DNA from 2 places in the Microbacterium sp. AC215 genome. Region 1 is predicted to be linked to the other one. Evidence: predicted binding sites of a transcription regulator. Region 1 holds the regulator's gene; the other holds the start of a gene.

Region 1 (7,248 bases):
TCGGTGTGTGAGGAGATGTTCCATGGTGCGCGATGCGGAAGCGCGAGGAGGCGGACCCCTGCGACGCGGGAATGCGCTGCCTCCCGAGACTCCGGATGAGCGCGCTCAGATGCCGGCTGGACCCGACGCGGAGCCCACAGCCCCGCACCCCCGACCGGCACCCCAGCCCGCCCCCGCGCCGGGAACACGAGCCGCAGCGGCATGGGCAGCAGCCTCCGCCGCAACTCCTCCTTCCGATGATGCGCGACCGGCCACGCCCGCTGTACCGATCTCCGCACCGCCTTCGGTCCCCGCTGCGCCACCCGCCGCCCCTGCAGTACCGCCCGCGCCCTCAGCCGCATCGCCCGCAGCCCCTGCGGTACCGACGACGCCGGCACCTTCCGGTGCGCCCGCTGCGACCGGATCGCTTCCGACCGCGTGGTCGGAACAGCAGAGCTCTTCGACTCAGGACAGCACCGCGCGGCCCGCCGTTCCGGCGGCCACGGCGCCGCGCCCCCAGTCTTCCGACGTACCGCCCGCTCCGCCGCTGCCGGTGCCCGCCTCGGCCCCGTCCGCGCCCAACGCCGCCGCTGCAGAGTCGGCGTCCTCGGCATCCTCGCGTCGTCAGCAGCGCGAGCAGGGCGTGGGGCGTCGCTCGTTCCTTCAGGAGGAGCGCCGTGAGGAGCCAGCGCGTCAGGGCGGTCGCGGGCTGCTCAACCGCGTCGGGTTCACCCTCGGCCCGAGCGCTCGCGAACGCGCCGTCCGCGACGACGAGCACGCGGTGAGCCGCCACTGGCCGGGCCCCCGCACCGTCGCTGTCGTCAACGGGAAGGGCGGGGCGGGAAAGACACCGGCCACCGTGCTGCTGTCGGCGGTCTTCGCGCAGTACGGCGGCGCCGGGGTTCTCGCCTGGGACAACAACCAGACCCGCGGCACCCTCGGCTGGCGCACCGAGACGGGGGCGCACGATCGCACACTGCTCGAACTGCTTCCGCAGACCCAGCGCCTGCTGGGAGCCCAGGGACAGTCAGCCGACCTCGCGCACTTCGTGCATCACCAGCCGCAGGAGAAATACGACGTCCTGCGGTCGAAGCCAGTCCGACTGGCCCACGAGAATCGGCTCCGGCCCAGTGACGTCGACTCCATCCACGCGATCGCGGCCAAGTTCTACCGTCTGATCATCATCGACTCCGGCAACGACGAGTCCGATCCGATGTGGCTGCGGATGATCGACCTCGCCGACCAGATCGTCGTGGCGACGACGACACGTGACGACCATGCCGAGGCCGGGGCGCTGCTGCTCGAGGCACTCGAAGACCGCGACGAGCGATCCGCACGGCTGGCTCGCGAGTCAGTGGTCGTCGTCAGCCAGGCGGACCCGAAGGCATCCCCCGCCGAAGTCGCAGACGTCATCGCCGGATATCAGCCGCTCGCGCGCGAAGTCGTCGGCATCCCCTTCGATCGGGAGATGGTCGACGGTCACCTCCGTCTTCGTGCACTTGCGGCGCCGACGCAGCGGTCGTGGCTCTCTGCCGCGGCCGCCGTCGCCCGAGGCTTCTGAGCCGTTCGGCAGAGGACCCGACGGACCGGTCGTCCGAGGTTCGGATCGACGGCGGCTCAGCGGGCTGCCGACGCGTCAGGACCGAAGACTGTCGACCCAGTTGCGGAGCAGCTGGATTCCGGCCTCTCCGGACTTCTCGGGATGGAACTGCGTCGCGGAGAGCGGCCCGTTCTCGACCGCGGCGAGGAACGGATCGCCGTACGTCGACCACGTGAGCACCGGCTGAGGGAACGGCGGGATGACATCGAGCTCCCACGACTGCGCGGCGTAGGAATGCACGAAGTAGAAGCGTTCGTTCTCGATGCCCTTGAACAGCACCGACTCAGCGCCCGGCTCGACCGTGTTCCACCCCATGTGCGGCAGCACCGGCGCGTTGAGCTCCGTGACCGCTCCCGGCCATTCGCCGAGACCCTCGGAATCGTGCCCGCGCTCGACACCGTGCGCGAACAGAACCTGCATGCCGACGCAGATGCCGAGCACCGGGCGCCCGCCTGCGAGCCGGCGATCGATGATCTCGTCCCCGCCGTGCGCGTAGAGCGCATCGCGGACGGCCTGGAACGCGCCGACTCCGGGCACCACGAGACCGTCGGCCTCGAGGGCCTCCGTGCGGTCGCGCGTCAGCACCGCATCAGCACCGGCTGCGATGAGCGCCTTGACAGCCGAGTGGACGTTGCCGGATTCGTAGTCGAAGACGGCGACCCGGGGAGCCCTGCTCACAGTGCGCCCTTCGTCGACGGGATGCCGTCGACCAGGGGGTCGAGGGCCTTGGCCTGGCGGAACGCCCGAGCGAATGCCTTGTACTCGGCTTCGGCGATGTGGTGGGGGTCGCGGCCCCCGAGAACGCGTACGTGCACCGTGAGTCCCGCGTTGAAGGTGATGGCCTCGAACGTGTGGCGCACGAGCGAACCGGTGAAGTGGCCGCCGATGAGGTGGTGCTCGAAACCGGCAGGCTCCCCCGTGTGAACGAGATAGGGACGCCCCGAGATGTCCACGACAGCCTGCGCGAGCGCTTCGTCGAGCGGCACGAGAGCGTCGCCGTATCGCGAGATGCCGGACTTGTCGCCCAGCGCCTCACGGATGGCCTGACCGAGAACGATCGAGATGTCCTCCACGGTGTGGTGTGCGTCGATCTGCGTGTCCCCCGAGGCGCGCACCGTGAGGTCCGTGAGCGAGTGCTTCGCGAAAGCCGTCAGCATGTGATCGAAGAACGGCACCGACGTGTCGATACGGCTCGCACCGGTGCCGTCGAGGTTCAGCTCGAGCTCGACGGTGGACTCCGACGTGCTGCGCACACGCGTGGCGGTGCGCGGGGTCTGGGCGGGGCTGCTCATGAAGCCGATCCTATCGAGGCGAGGGCATCGAGGAATGCCGTGGTCTCCGCCTCGGTGCCCGCGGTGACGCGGAGGTGCCCGGGGATCCCGACGTCGCGGATGAGAACACCCTGCTCGTAGAGCTGCTGCCAGACCTTCTGGGGCTCTGCGACGCCCCCGAACAGGACGAAGTTCGACCAGGACTCATGCGGGGTGTAGCCCAGCGCCTCGAGTGTCGCGGAGATGCGATCCCGCTGCTCGACGATCTCCTCGACCATGCCGAGCATCACGTCGGAGTTGCGCAGAGCGGCGACGGCTGCGGCCTGCGTGAGAGCGCTGAGGTGATAGGGCAGGCGCACGAGCCGCAGAGCGTCGATGAAGGCAGGATCCGCGGCGAGGTACCCCACGCGGGCACCCGCGAAGGCGAAGGCCTTGCTCATCGTGCGGGAGACGGCGAGCCGCGGTCGTCCCTCGAGAAGGGTCAGAGCCGATGCCGCGTCGTGCGGCGCGAACTCCTGGTACGCCTCGTCGACGACGACGATTCCGTTCGACGCCTCGTACACGGCTTCGACGACGTCGAGGCCCAGCGGCGTGCCTGTCGGATTGTTCGGCGAGCACAGCAGGATGACGTCAGGATCGACATCTCGCACCTGCGCTGCCGCCTCTTCGGGGGTGATCGTGTAATCGGGCTGCCTGGTGCCGGCGACCCAACGCGCTCCGGTGCCCTTCGAGATCAGCGGATACATCGAGTAGGTCGGGGCGAAGCTGAACGCCGTGCGGCCCGGCCCTCCGAACGCCTGCAGAATGTGCTGAAGGACTTCGTTCGACCCGTTGCCTGCCCAGATCTGAGCCGGTTCGAGACCATGACCGAGATACTCCGCGAACCCTTCCCGGAGCGTGGTGAACTCGCGATCCGGGTAGCGGTTGACATCGCGGAGCGCGACCGCGATGTCGTCCAGGATGTCACTGGCGACCGCGTCGGGAACCGGATGCGTGTTCTCGTTGACGTTGAGTGCGATCGGAAGAGGCGCTTGCGGCGCTCCATAGGGCGTGAGCCCTCGGAGGTCGTCGCGAAGAGGGAGGTCGGCGAGTGATGCAGTCACCCTTCCCATGGTAGGCCGCCTTCGCTACACAGACGCTCGTGGTGACGGAGTGTGAACGCGCATCCGCGCCGCACCGCTCGATCGAACGGCCCTCACGGGTTCATTCCGAATACTGCGCCGGAATCGCCAGCTCCTGGCCGATCTGCAGCTCGCCGCCGCGCAGCAGGTTCAGACGCGTGATGTCACCGATCACGTCGCGCGGATCCGCGCCGGGGGCCACGCTCTCAGCGATCGACCACAGCGTGTCGCCGGGCATCACCGTCACCGTCGCGAACGATGCCGTGGCAGTCTGCTCGCCTGAGGCCATCGCACTGCCGCCGCTGAGTGCGGCGAATGCGATCCCGGCTGCGAGCGGCACGGCCGCGACAGCGAGAACGACACGTCGACCGCGCGCCGTCAGCTTGAGCCGCGTCGCCGGACGAGCCGGAAGGACTGCTGCACTGCTGAAGGTGATGGTGCTCATGTCGTGCTCCTCTGCATCTACCGCGTGGGCGGTGAAGTTGGCGTAGCGTTCGCATTCGCGCCTCGGCCGGGAGCCGTGAATGCGAAGCTACGTTCCGAAGTTATCTTCGAATTCGAACATCTGTCAAGCGTTCTTCGAAACAGAAGTCCGGGAATCGGCCGACACGCTCGAACAGATCTTCCACTTCGGCGCGATTCTCGGATACGGTTTCGATGTCAACACCCCACCACGGGCCTCCGACATTCGAACTGAGACGCCGGAATCGCACACCTGAGGAGCACCATGAGCGACATCTCCGCCCCCGACGCCGACGTCCCGCGCACCCGTCGCCGCAAGAGCCTGAGTCCCAAGCAGATGGCGATCCTCGAGGTCATCCAGACGTCGATCAGCCGTCACGGGTACCCGCCGAGCATGAGAGAGATCGGCGACGCCGTGGGCCTCAAGTCGCTGTCCAGCGTGACCCACCAGCTCGGCCAGCTCGAGCTGAGCGGATATCTGCGACGCGACCCCGGCAAGACCCGTGCCATGGAAGTGCTCATCGACCTCCCCGGCACCAGCGGAGAGAATCCCGCCGATGTGGCGACCCCCGTGGGCGATGCGGCGCTCGTGCCGCTCGTCGGCCGCATCGCCGCAGGTGTCCCGATCACCGCCGACCAGCAGGTCGAGGAGATCTTCCCGCTCCCCCGGCAGCTCGTCGGCAAGGGCGACCTGTTCATGCTCAAGGTGTCCGGCGAATCGATGATCGATGCGGCGATCTGCGACGGCGACTGGGTCGTGGTGCGGTCGCAAAGCAGCGCCGAGAACGGCGAGATCGTCGCCGCCATGCTCGACGGCGAGGCGACGGTGAAGGTTCTCCGTCGACGCGACGGCCACACCTGGCTGCTGCCTCGCAACTCCGCATTCGAGCCGATCCTCGGCGACGAGTCCGTCATCCTCGGCAAGATCGTCGCCGTGCTGCGCGCGGTCTGACTCCCCTCCCACCCTGGCGGTGACGGCGGGCGTCGACGCACCATAGGCTCGAACCATGTCGTCGCCGTTCGGTACCTGGACCTCTCCGTTCACCCCCGACCGGATCGCCGCGTCGTCTCCGCGGATCGATGGCAGCGCCTTCGTGGCTGACGAGATCTGGTGGGGTGAGTCGATCCCTGCCGAGGGCGGTCGCCTGACCGTGCGAAGTTCGACGGGTGCCGAGATCCTTCCCGCGCCATGGAGTGCTCGGTCTCGCGTCCACGAGTACGGCGGCGGGGCGTGGACCGCGGATGCCGACGGCACGCTGTACTTCGTCGATGCCAAGGATCAGCGCGTGCACCGCATGCCCCGCGGCGGTGTCCCCGTTCCTCTGACACCCCCGGGCCCGGCGCACGGCGGTCTGCGTCTGCAGAGCGGCCGCCTGTTCGCCGTGCGGGAGGATCTGTCCGTCTCCCCTCACCGACGCGCCATCGTCGAGATCCCGACCGACGGGTCGGCATCCGACCGGCCTGCGCTGTTGAAGACCCTCGTCGAAGGCGAGTCGTTCTACGCTCATCCGGCACTGTCTCCCGACGGTTCTCGTGCAGCGTGGGTCGAGTGGTCCGGCGATCGGATGCCGTGGCAGCGAGCGTCGTTGGTGATCTCGGACGGCACCGCGCGCACAGAGCTGTCCACTCGCGCCGCGCTGCAGCCCGAGTGGACGGCTGACGACGAGATCGTGTACTCCGACGATCCCTCGGGCCGCTGGGCTCTGCACCGACAGCGTGTCAGCGGAGCCCAGGCGGTCGGCACGGCGGAGCAGATCATCGACGACGACGCCGACACGGGATACGGCCTCTGGGTGCTCGGCAATCGCTGGTACCGCCCGCTCGCCGACGGTCGCGTCGTGGCTGTGCGCACGAACGGTCGCGACCGGGTCATCGTCATCGACCCCGACGGCAGCGCCCACCGCATTCCCCTCCCCGCAGACGGCCACGTGAGTGTCGACGATGTCGCGGGCTCCCGCGTGCTGCTCTCCGGAAACAGCTCGACGACAGAACCCGGGGTCTGGTGCGTCGACGTCGACACGGGTCGCGTCGAGGCCGTCGCGGGAGCTGCGCCGACCGATCCTGCGTGGATGCCGCCCGCATCCGAGGTCCTGGTCGACGGCTCGCACGGGCCCGTCCATGCCTTCGCGTACCCGCCGACGAATCCCTCGGCCCACGCTCCGGCCGCGGATGACGAGCTCCCGCCCTACATCGTGCTCGTCCACGGCGGCCCGACCGCGCATGTGACCGGCGCGGCGTCCGCCGCCGTCGCGTTCTGGACGAGCCGCGGCATCGGCGTGCTCGACGTCAATTACGGCGGATCGACGGGCTACGGCCGTGCGTACCGCGAACGGCTGGACGGCGGATGGGGCGTGGTCGACGTCGACGACGTGATCGCAGCGGCCCGCGGCCTCGCCGATGCCGGGCTCGCGGATCCCGCCCGCATCGCGATCAGAGGCGGCTCGGCGGGCGGTTGGACGGTGCTCTCGTCGCTGGTGCGGGGAGGGACGTTCGCCGCGGGGATCAGCCGATACGGAGTGGTCGACCTGCGGATGCTGAGCGCGCACTCCCACGACTTCGAGGCGCACTACATCGAGGGGCTGGTGGGTCCGCTGCCCGAGGCGGAGGCACTCTACGTCGCGCGTTCGCCCCTGACGCACGCCGACCGGATCGACGTGCCGGTGCTGCTGATGCAGGGTGCGGACGACCGTGTCGTGCCACCGGCACAGTCCGAGGCGATCCGCGATGCGCTGGCGACGAGTGGTGTGGAGCACGAGTACGTGCTGTACCCGGGTGAGGGCCATGGCTTCCGGTCGAGCGAGACGATCATCGACGC
Region 2 (7,248 bases), 2.9 Mb from region 1:
CAACGAATGGTTCTTCATCGGCAACGAGGTCGCGTCGAACATCAGCGCCTACTCGGTGGGGCTTCTGGTCGGGCGTGTGGCTTTCGTCATGCCCGTGCTGCTGCTGCTGCTGGCAGGGTGGCTGTTCCGCCATCCCTCGTCCGTCCACGACAACGGGCGCATCGGCATCGGCTTCGGACTCTTCGTGCTCACCCTGGCAGGCTTCTGCCACATCGCAGCGGGTCGAGTCGACTCCGCCGGACTGCTCGTTCGTGCGCAGCCCCGGGACGGCATGCCTGCGCTCAGCGAAGCGGGCGGTCTCTTCGGCTGGATGATCGGTGAGCCGCTCTCGTATCTCACTCCGGTGGGTGCCTATATCGTCCTGGCCCTGCTGGCGGGACTCAGCATCCTGATCCTGACCAAGACTCCGCCGAACCGTATCGGGCAGCGCCTGGGCGACCTCTACGCGTGGATGTTCGACGCTGAGCGCACCGAGAAGCCTGCGAAGGAAGCCGCGGCGATCGACGAGTCCGACAAGGTCGACGACCCCGACGTCCTTCCCTGGTGGCGGCGGAACAAGACCGGCCGTGAGGAAGACCCCGACGAGGGGACGCTGGGCTCCGACGACATCACCGCGCTGCTGACGACCTCCGAGCCGACTCCGGCTTACGATCAGGCCGTCGTCGTGGAAGATCCGTATGACGCGGCGACCGAGGTGCTGACGGACGTGCGGTCCGTGACGGAATCCCTGGCAGGGCAGCAGACCACCGCACTGCTAGACGACGAGTCCGACACCGGAGAGATGCCGGAGCTTCCGGGTCTCGACGGCTTCGGCACGGCCGGGCCGGGGGAGCGAGGCCCCCAGGCCCCCGTCGCCCCGTACGTGCTGCCGTCGCCAGGTCTTCTGGTCGAAGGGCCTCCACCGGTCGCGCGCTCCGAGGCGACCGACAAGGTGATCGAGCAGATCACGAGCGTGCTGACACAGTTCAAGGTCGACGCGAAGGTCACTGGTTTCTCGCGTGGCCCCACGGTCACCCAGTACGAGGTCGAGGTGGGGCACGGCGTCAAGGTCGAGAAGATCCTCCAGCTGAGCAACAACTTCGCGTATGCGGTCGCATCGAACGATGTGCGGATCCTCTCGCCGATACCCGGAAAGAGCGCGATCGGAATCGAGATCCCGAACGCCGACAAGGAGATGGTCGCGCTCGGCGATGTGCTCAGGTCTCCGGCAGCGCACAAGAGCACCCACCCGATGACGATCGGCGTCGGAAAGGACGTCGGTGGGAACATCGTCATCGCCAACCTCGCGAAGATGCCTCACCTGCTTGTCGCCGGTTCCACCGGCTCCGGAAAGTCGAGCTTCGTCAACTCGATGATCACGAGTCTGCTCATGCGCGCCCGACCCACGGATGTGCGGATGGTCCTGATCGACCCCAAGCGCGTGGAGCTGACGAGCTACGCCGGGGTGCCGCACCTGATCACACCCATCATCACGAACCCCAAGAAGGCGGCGGAAGCGCTGCAGTGGGTCGTGAAGGAGATGGACATGCGGTACGACGACCTCGCGTCGTTCGGGTTCCGTCACATCGACGACTTCAACCGTGCCGTCCGCGCCGGCGAGGTGGAGCTTCCCGTGGGAAGCGAACGCGTGCTCAAGCCCTACCCGTACCTCCTCGTCGTCGTCGACGAGCTGGCGGACCTGATGATGGTCGCCCCGCGCGACGTCGAGGACTCGATCGTCCGCATCACCCAGCTCGCACGCGCGTCCGGTATCCACCTCGTGCTCGCGACGCAGCGACCCAGCGTCGATGTCGTGACCGGTCTGATCAAGGCGAATGTCCCCTCACGCCTCGCGTTCGCCGTCACGAGCGTCACAGACAGCCGCGTGATCCTCGACAGCCCCGGCGCCGACAAGCTGATCGGACAGGGCGATGCGCTGTTCTCGCCCATGGGGTCGTCCAAGCCGTTCCGATTGCAGGGTGCGTGGGTCGATGAGAAGGAGATCGACGCGGTCGTCAAGCACGTGACGCGTCAGGCCCGTCCGGACTACCGCGCCGACGTCCAGGAAGCGCTGGAGCCCACGAAGAAGAAGGAGGTCGACGAGGACATCGGCGACGATCTCGAGCTTCTTCTCGCCGCGGCCGAACTCATCGTGTCGTCGCAGTTCGGGTCAACGTCGATGCTGCAGCGCAAGCTCCGCGTCGGGTTCGCGAAGGCCGGTCGCCTGATGGACCTCCTCGAGTCGCGAGAGATCGTCGGCCCGTCAGAAGGATCCAAGGCGCGCGATGTGCTGGCGACGGCCGAACAGCTGCCCCAGGTCATGGCGAAGCTGCGAGGCGACGACACCCCGCCGAAGCCGCCTGCCCCCTCCTCGGCCGCGACTGCTGCCGGAACGCCGCACGACCCGGTCGAGGCGCAGTTCCAGGGACTTCCGGTGGTCGAGGCTGAAGACGATGGCGACGAAGACGCCTGGGGACTGACGGGACGCGACTGATGGCCATTCCACGGCAGCTTCCCAACGCGATCACGGTCGCGCGCATACCGCTCGCGGTGATCTTCTTCGTCCTCCTGCTGATCGGTGGCACGTTCGGACTCGACGACATCGCTGTCCGCTGGATCGCCGCCGTTCTCTTCATCGTCGCGATCTCGACCGATTGGGTCGATGGCTATCTGGCCCGCCGCTACGAGATCGTCAGCGACTTCGGAAAGCTCTGGGACCCGATCGCCGACAAGCTGCTCACCGGCGCCGGTTTCATCGGTCTCGCGATACTCGGCGAGCTGAACTGGTGGCTGGTGATTATCATCCTCATTCGGGAGTGGGGCATCACGATCCACCGTCTCATGGTGGCGAAGGAGCACGTCGTGGCTGCGGCCTGGATGGGCAAGATCAAGACGGCAGTGCAGGCGGTGGCCTTGTCCTGGGCGCTGCTTCCGTTGCACGTCGTGATCGGGCTGGAGCCGTGGCTGCTCGTGACCGCGATCCTGATGGTGCTCGTGCTGATCCTGACCGTGGCGAGCGGAATCGACTACATCGTCGCGCAGGTGCGAGGCGCGCGGCAGCCCTCGTGACATCTGCGTCGGCCGTCCTCGCCGCGCTGGTCGAGCGTGGCTGGACGCTCGGTGTCGCGGAGTCGTTGACGGGCGGTGCTCTCGCGGCCGAGTTCGTCTCCGTGCCGGGGGCGTCCGCCTCCCTGCGCGGAGCGATCGTCGCGTATGCCACCCCGGTGAAGCACACGCTGCTGGGCGTCGACGACGCGTTGCTCGACGCGCACGGTCCTGTCCACCCCGACGTCGCTCTCCAGATGGCGGCGGGGGTGCGCGGTGCGTTGAACGTCGACGGGGCCCCTGCCGACGTCGGCGTCTCGACCACGGGTATCGCGGGGCCGGACTCACCTGACGGTCAGCCGGTCGGCACGGTGCATGTGGCCGTGGTGACGCCGGATTCCTCGGTCACCGAGTTGTTTCGATTCGCCGGTGATCGTGCAGAGGTGCGGGCGCGGGCGGTCGACGCGGCGATCGATATGCTCGCTCGGGTTCTGCGGGAATAGGGGATGGGTGCGCTCCGTTATGTCCTATGTGCTCACACCGAAAGCACAGCGTGCGAAGGTAGATTTTGTGAAGGTCGGTAGGACTAGACTGGCGGTCTCTTCGAGGGAGACCTCGAGAAGGCGATCTGGGAGGAGGTTCCGATGATTCTTGTACGACAGGAAATCGGCGATGTGCTGAGGGACTTCCGCCTGCAGAAGGGGCGGACGCTCCGGCAGGTTGCAAGCAAGGCTTCTGTGGCGCTGGGCTATCTCAGCGAGGTCGAGCGGGGCCAGAAGGAAGCATCGAGTGAGATTCTCGCCTCGGTGGCTGACGCTCTGGATGTTCCCATCTCGATCATCATGCGAGAGGTCGGCGACCGGATCTCGGTCCTCGAAGGCATTCAGGTCTTCCCTGATGTCGTTCCGGACGACCTCGTGGCTTCTGTCGAGCCCGAGCTGTCGCTCCACTGAACGTCGGACTCTCATAGCCTCTGATGCGACGTAGTGAGTTCCTCCGCGCAGTCGATGCGGAATTCGGCGGTCGCGGGTCATCTCTGATCAGCGACCTCGTTCTGACTCAGCTCGCCGGGCGCACTGCCGACGAAGCGCTGGACGCTGGCGTCGCACCGCGCGAGATCTGGCTGGCGCTGTGCGCCGAGACGGATGTCCCCGTGGAGCGGCGACACGGTGCAGGTCGTCTGGAGCCGCGCAAGCGATGACCCTCTGAGGCGTTCGCGGCGAGGGCCGCGTTCGAGGCGGTTTCGATTTGCGACACGCCGCGACGGCGTGTCGTCGAATATGTGTTCGAAACGGGCGTAGTCTTCTGCACAAGTGGTTCAGAGACGTTTCTCTCCCTGTTTCGCGGTGCTGACGACGCAATGTCGGAGGCTCCTCCTACGGTGAAGAACAAGCCGAAGAGCCATACGCCTTGTCGGAGAGTTCCGCCCAGCCGGGAGGACCGCGACAGCCTACAGGCGGCACCACGCGAGCATAAGGAGCACGTCATGCCATCACCCGCTGACCGCGAGAAGTCCCTCGAGACCGCCCTCGCCCAGATCGATCGTCAGTTCGGAAAGGGCTCGGTCATGAGACTGGGCAGCGACGAGCGTGCGCCTGTCGCCGTCATTCCGACCGGTTCCATCGCTCTCGATGTCGCCCTCGGCGTCGGAGGACTGCCGCGTGGACGAATCGTCGAGATCTACGGTCCTGAGTCGTCGGGTAAGACGACGCTCACCCTCCACGCGATCGCCAACGCTCAGCGCGCCGGCGGAATCGCTGCCTTCATCGACGCCGAGCACGCGCTCGACCCTGACTACGCCGCGAAGCTCGGTGTCGACATCGACGCCCTTCTCGTCTCGCAGCCCGACACGGGTGAGCAGGCGCTCGAGATCGCGGACATGCTCGTCCGCTCCGGGGCGATCGACCTGATCGTCATCGACTCCGTGGCCGCGCTCGTGCCTCGAGCCGAGATCGAGGGCGAGATGGGTGACTCCCACGTGGGTCTGCAGGCTCGTCTGATGTCTCAGGCGCTGCGAAAGCTCACCGGTGGGCTCAACCAGACGAACACCACGATGATCTTCATCAACCAGCTGCGAGAGAAGATCGGTGTCTTCTTCGGCTCGCCGGAGACCACCGCGGGTGGAAAGGCGCTGAAGTTCTACGCGTCCGTCCGAATGGACATCCGCCGAATCGAGACTCTGAAGGACGGCACCGACGCAGTCGGAAACCGTACGAGGGTCAAGGTCGTGAAGAACAAGATGGCTCCGCCGTTCAAGCAGGCTGAGTTCGACATCCTCTACGGCGTCGGCATCTCCCGTGAGGGCAGCCTGATCGACTTCGGTGTGGAGCACGGCATCGTCAAGAAGTCCGGGTCCTGGTACACCTATGACGGTGACCAGCTGGGACAGGGCAAGGAGAACGCGCGAACGTTCCTGCTCAAGAACCCCGACATCGCGCTGGCGATCGAGACCCAGATCAAGCAGAAGCTCGGCATCGGAGGAGCCACCGAGGCACCTGCTGACGAGCTCGCCGAGCGCCGCCCGGCATGATCGTGATGGTTCGCGGTTGTGGCGCAACCGGAGTGAACCATGAGTGATGGCGGGGGCGAGCCTCAGGAGCTCGCCCCCATCATCCCTCTGTTCGGCCGCGATTCCGCGCGGATGACGCCGGTCGATCGAAGTACTGGCGGGTCCGATGCAGTCACCCCCCGCGCCGCGGAAGACGCAGGCCTCGTGGAATCGACGGCGGTGGGAGTCGCCTCCACCGGCGACTCGGCTCCAGCTCCACTCGTCGACTCTCGTGGGCCCAGCGAACGGCATCCTGCTCGAGGCGCTGCGGCTCGGTCTGCACCCCGATTGCGTGCACTGCAACCACACGACGACGACTCAGCAGATGAGAGCGGCGTCGATCCGTCGAAGCTGCGCGTCGACGCCGAGGAGCTTCTCGTGCGCAAGCTGAGGGCTCGATCGCTCTCGTTGTCCGAGGCGCGGATGGTGCTCAGGGGCTACGAAGAGAACGGCGTCCGGCTCGACTCCGGGTCGATCGACGACGTGATCGACGACTTCTGTCGCCGCGGCTACCTCGATGACGCGGTTCTCGCCGATCAGCTCGTGATGTCGGGAATCGAGCGAAAAGGACAGGGGCGGGTCGCTCTTTCGCGGGTGCTCTCGCAGCGGGGGATTCCCCGCGATGTGATCGACGCGGCATTGGGCGATGTTCCCGACGACGACGCGGAGCGCGCACTCGAGTACGCTCGCTCGAAAGCACGATCGATGTCCCGCCTTGACCCGGATACTGCTCTGAGACGCCTCGTCGGTCAGCTATCACGTCGCGGGTACAACGGTTCTGTCGCGATGACGGCTGCGAAGACGGCCCTCGCCGAGGGTTCTTCCGGCTCTTCCTCGTCGCGGGTCCGATTCGTCGATTCGGACTGAGGCGGCGGGGGGCGCGCACCTGCCCGGTAGCCGGCCCGGTCAGCGGCAGCGAGAGGGAACCGCTCGTACAATGGGGAGATCATGACTATCCCGCGCAGTGAACCGACGATCATCGCGTCGTCGTCAGCCGCAATCGACCGTAACGGGCGCCAGCGTTCGTACGAGGTCCGCACCTTCGGCTGCCAGATGAACGTCCACGATTCCGAACGTCTCTCGGGCTCGCTCGAAAGTGCGGGATACGTCCGAGCCACGGACGGCGCCGAGGCCGATGTCGTGATCATCAACACGTGCGCAGTTCGCGACAATGCCGCGGGCAAGCTCTACGGGACCCTCGGTCAGCTCGCTTCGGTGAAGCGCCGCAAGGACGGCATGCAGATCGCCGTCGGGGGCTGTCTCGCCCAGATGGACAAGCAAGCCGTTCTCGACAAGGCCCCATGGGTCGATGTGGTCTTCGGCACGCACAACATGGGGTCGCTTCCCGGCCTTCTCGAGAGAGCGCGACACAACGGTGACGCCGAGCTGGAGATCCTCGAGTCGCTCGAGGTGTTTCCCTCGACGCTCCCGACCAAGCGTGACTCTGCGCACAGCGGGTGGGTGTCCATCTCGGTCGGATGCAACAACACGTGCACCTTCTGCATCGTTCCGAGTCTTCGCGGCAAGGAGAAGGACCGCCGTCCGGGTGACATCCTGAACGAGATCCGCCTCCTCGTGGAGGACGGTGCCATCGAGGTCACCCTGCTCGGACAGAACGTCAACTCCTACGGCGTGGAGTTCGGCGATCGCCAGGCATTCGGCAAGCTCCTGCGCGC

What was found. The regulator LexA, encoded in region 1, represses DNA repair genes until DNA is damaged. The targets are predictions, from matches to a motif close to TCGAACANNTGTTCGA.
Region 2: a site for LexA is predicted at 4,299-4,314, ahead of recA (recombinase RecA). Genes of this name have one in related genera too.

Annotation. Positions count from the first base shown of each region.
Region 1 covers NZ_OZ409869.1:3,732,139-3,739,386, reverse strand. Annotated here, with positions in the region: gene ACZZZF_RS18255 (MinD/ParA family ATP-binding protein) at 533-1,540, shown strand; gene hisH (imidazole glycerol phosphate synthase subunit HisH) at 1,616-2,257, opposite strand; gene hisB (imidazoleglycerol-phosphate dehydratase HisB) at 2,254-2,871, opposite strand; gene ACZZZF_RS18240 (histidinol-phosphate transaminase) at 2,868-3,962, opposite strand; gene ACZZZF_RS18235 (LysM peptidoglycan-binding domain-containing protein) at 4,054-4,416, opposite strand; gene lexA (transcriptional repressor LexA) at 4,699-5,385, shown strand; gene ACZZZF_RS18225 (S9 family peptidase) at 5,441-7,248, shown strand, end outside.
Region 2 covers NZ_OZ409869.1:807,854-815,101, reverse strand. Annotated here, with positions in the region: gene ACZZZF_RS04265 (FtsK/SpoIIIE family DNA translocase) at 1-2,473, shown strand, start outside; gene pgsA (CDP-diacylglycerol--glycerol-3-phosphate 3-phosphatidyltransferase) at 2,473-3,048, shown strand; gene ACZZZF_RS04255 (CinA family protein) at 3,045-3,527, shown strand; gene ACZZZF_RS04250 (helix-turn-helix domain-containing protein) at 3,669-3,977, shown strand; gene ACZZZF_RS04245 (DUF3046 domain-containing protein) at 4,001-4,225, shown strand; gene recA (recombinase RecA) at 4,511-5,554, shown strand; gene ACZZZF_RS04235 (regulatory protein RecX) at 5,951-6,439, shown strand; gene miaB (tRNA (N6-isopentenyl adenosine(37)-C2)-methylthiotransferase MiaB) at 6,521-7,248, shown strand, end outside.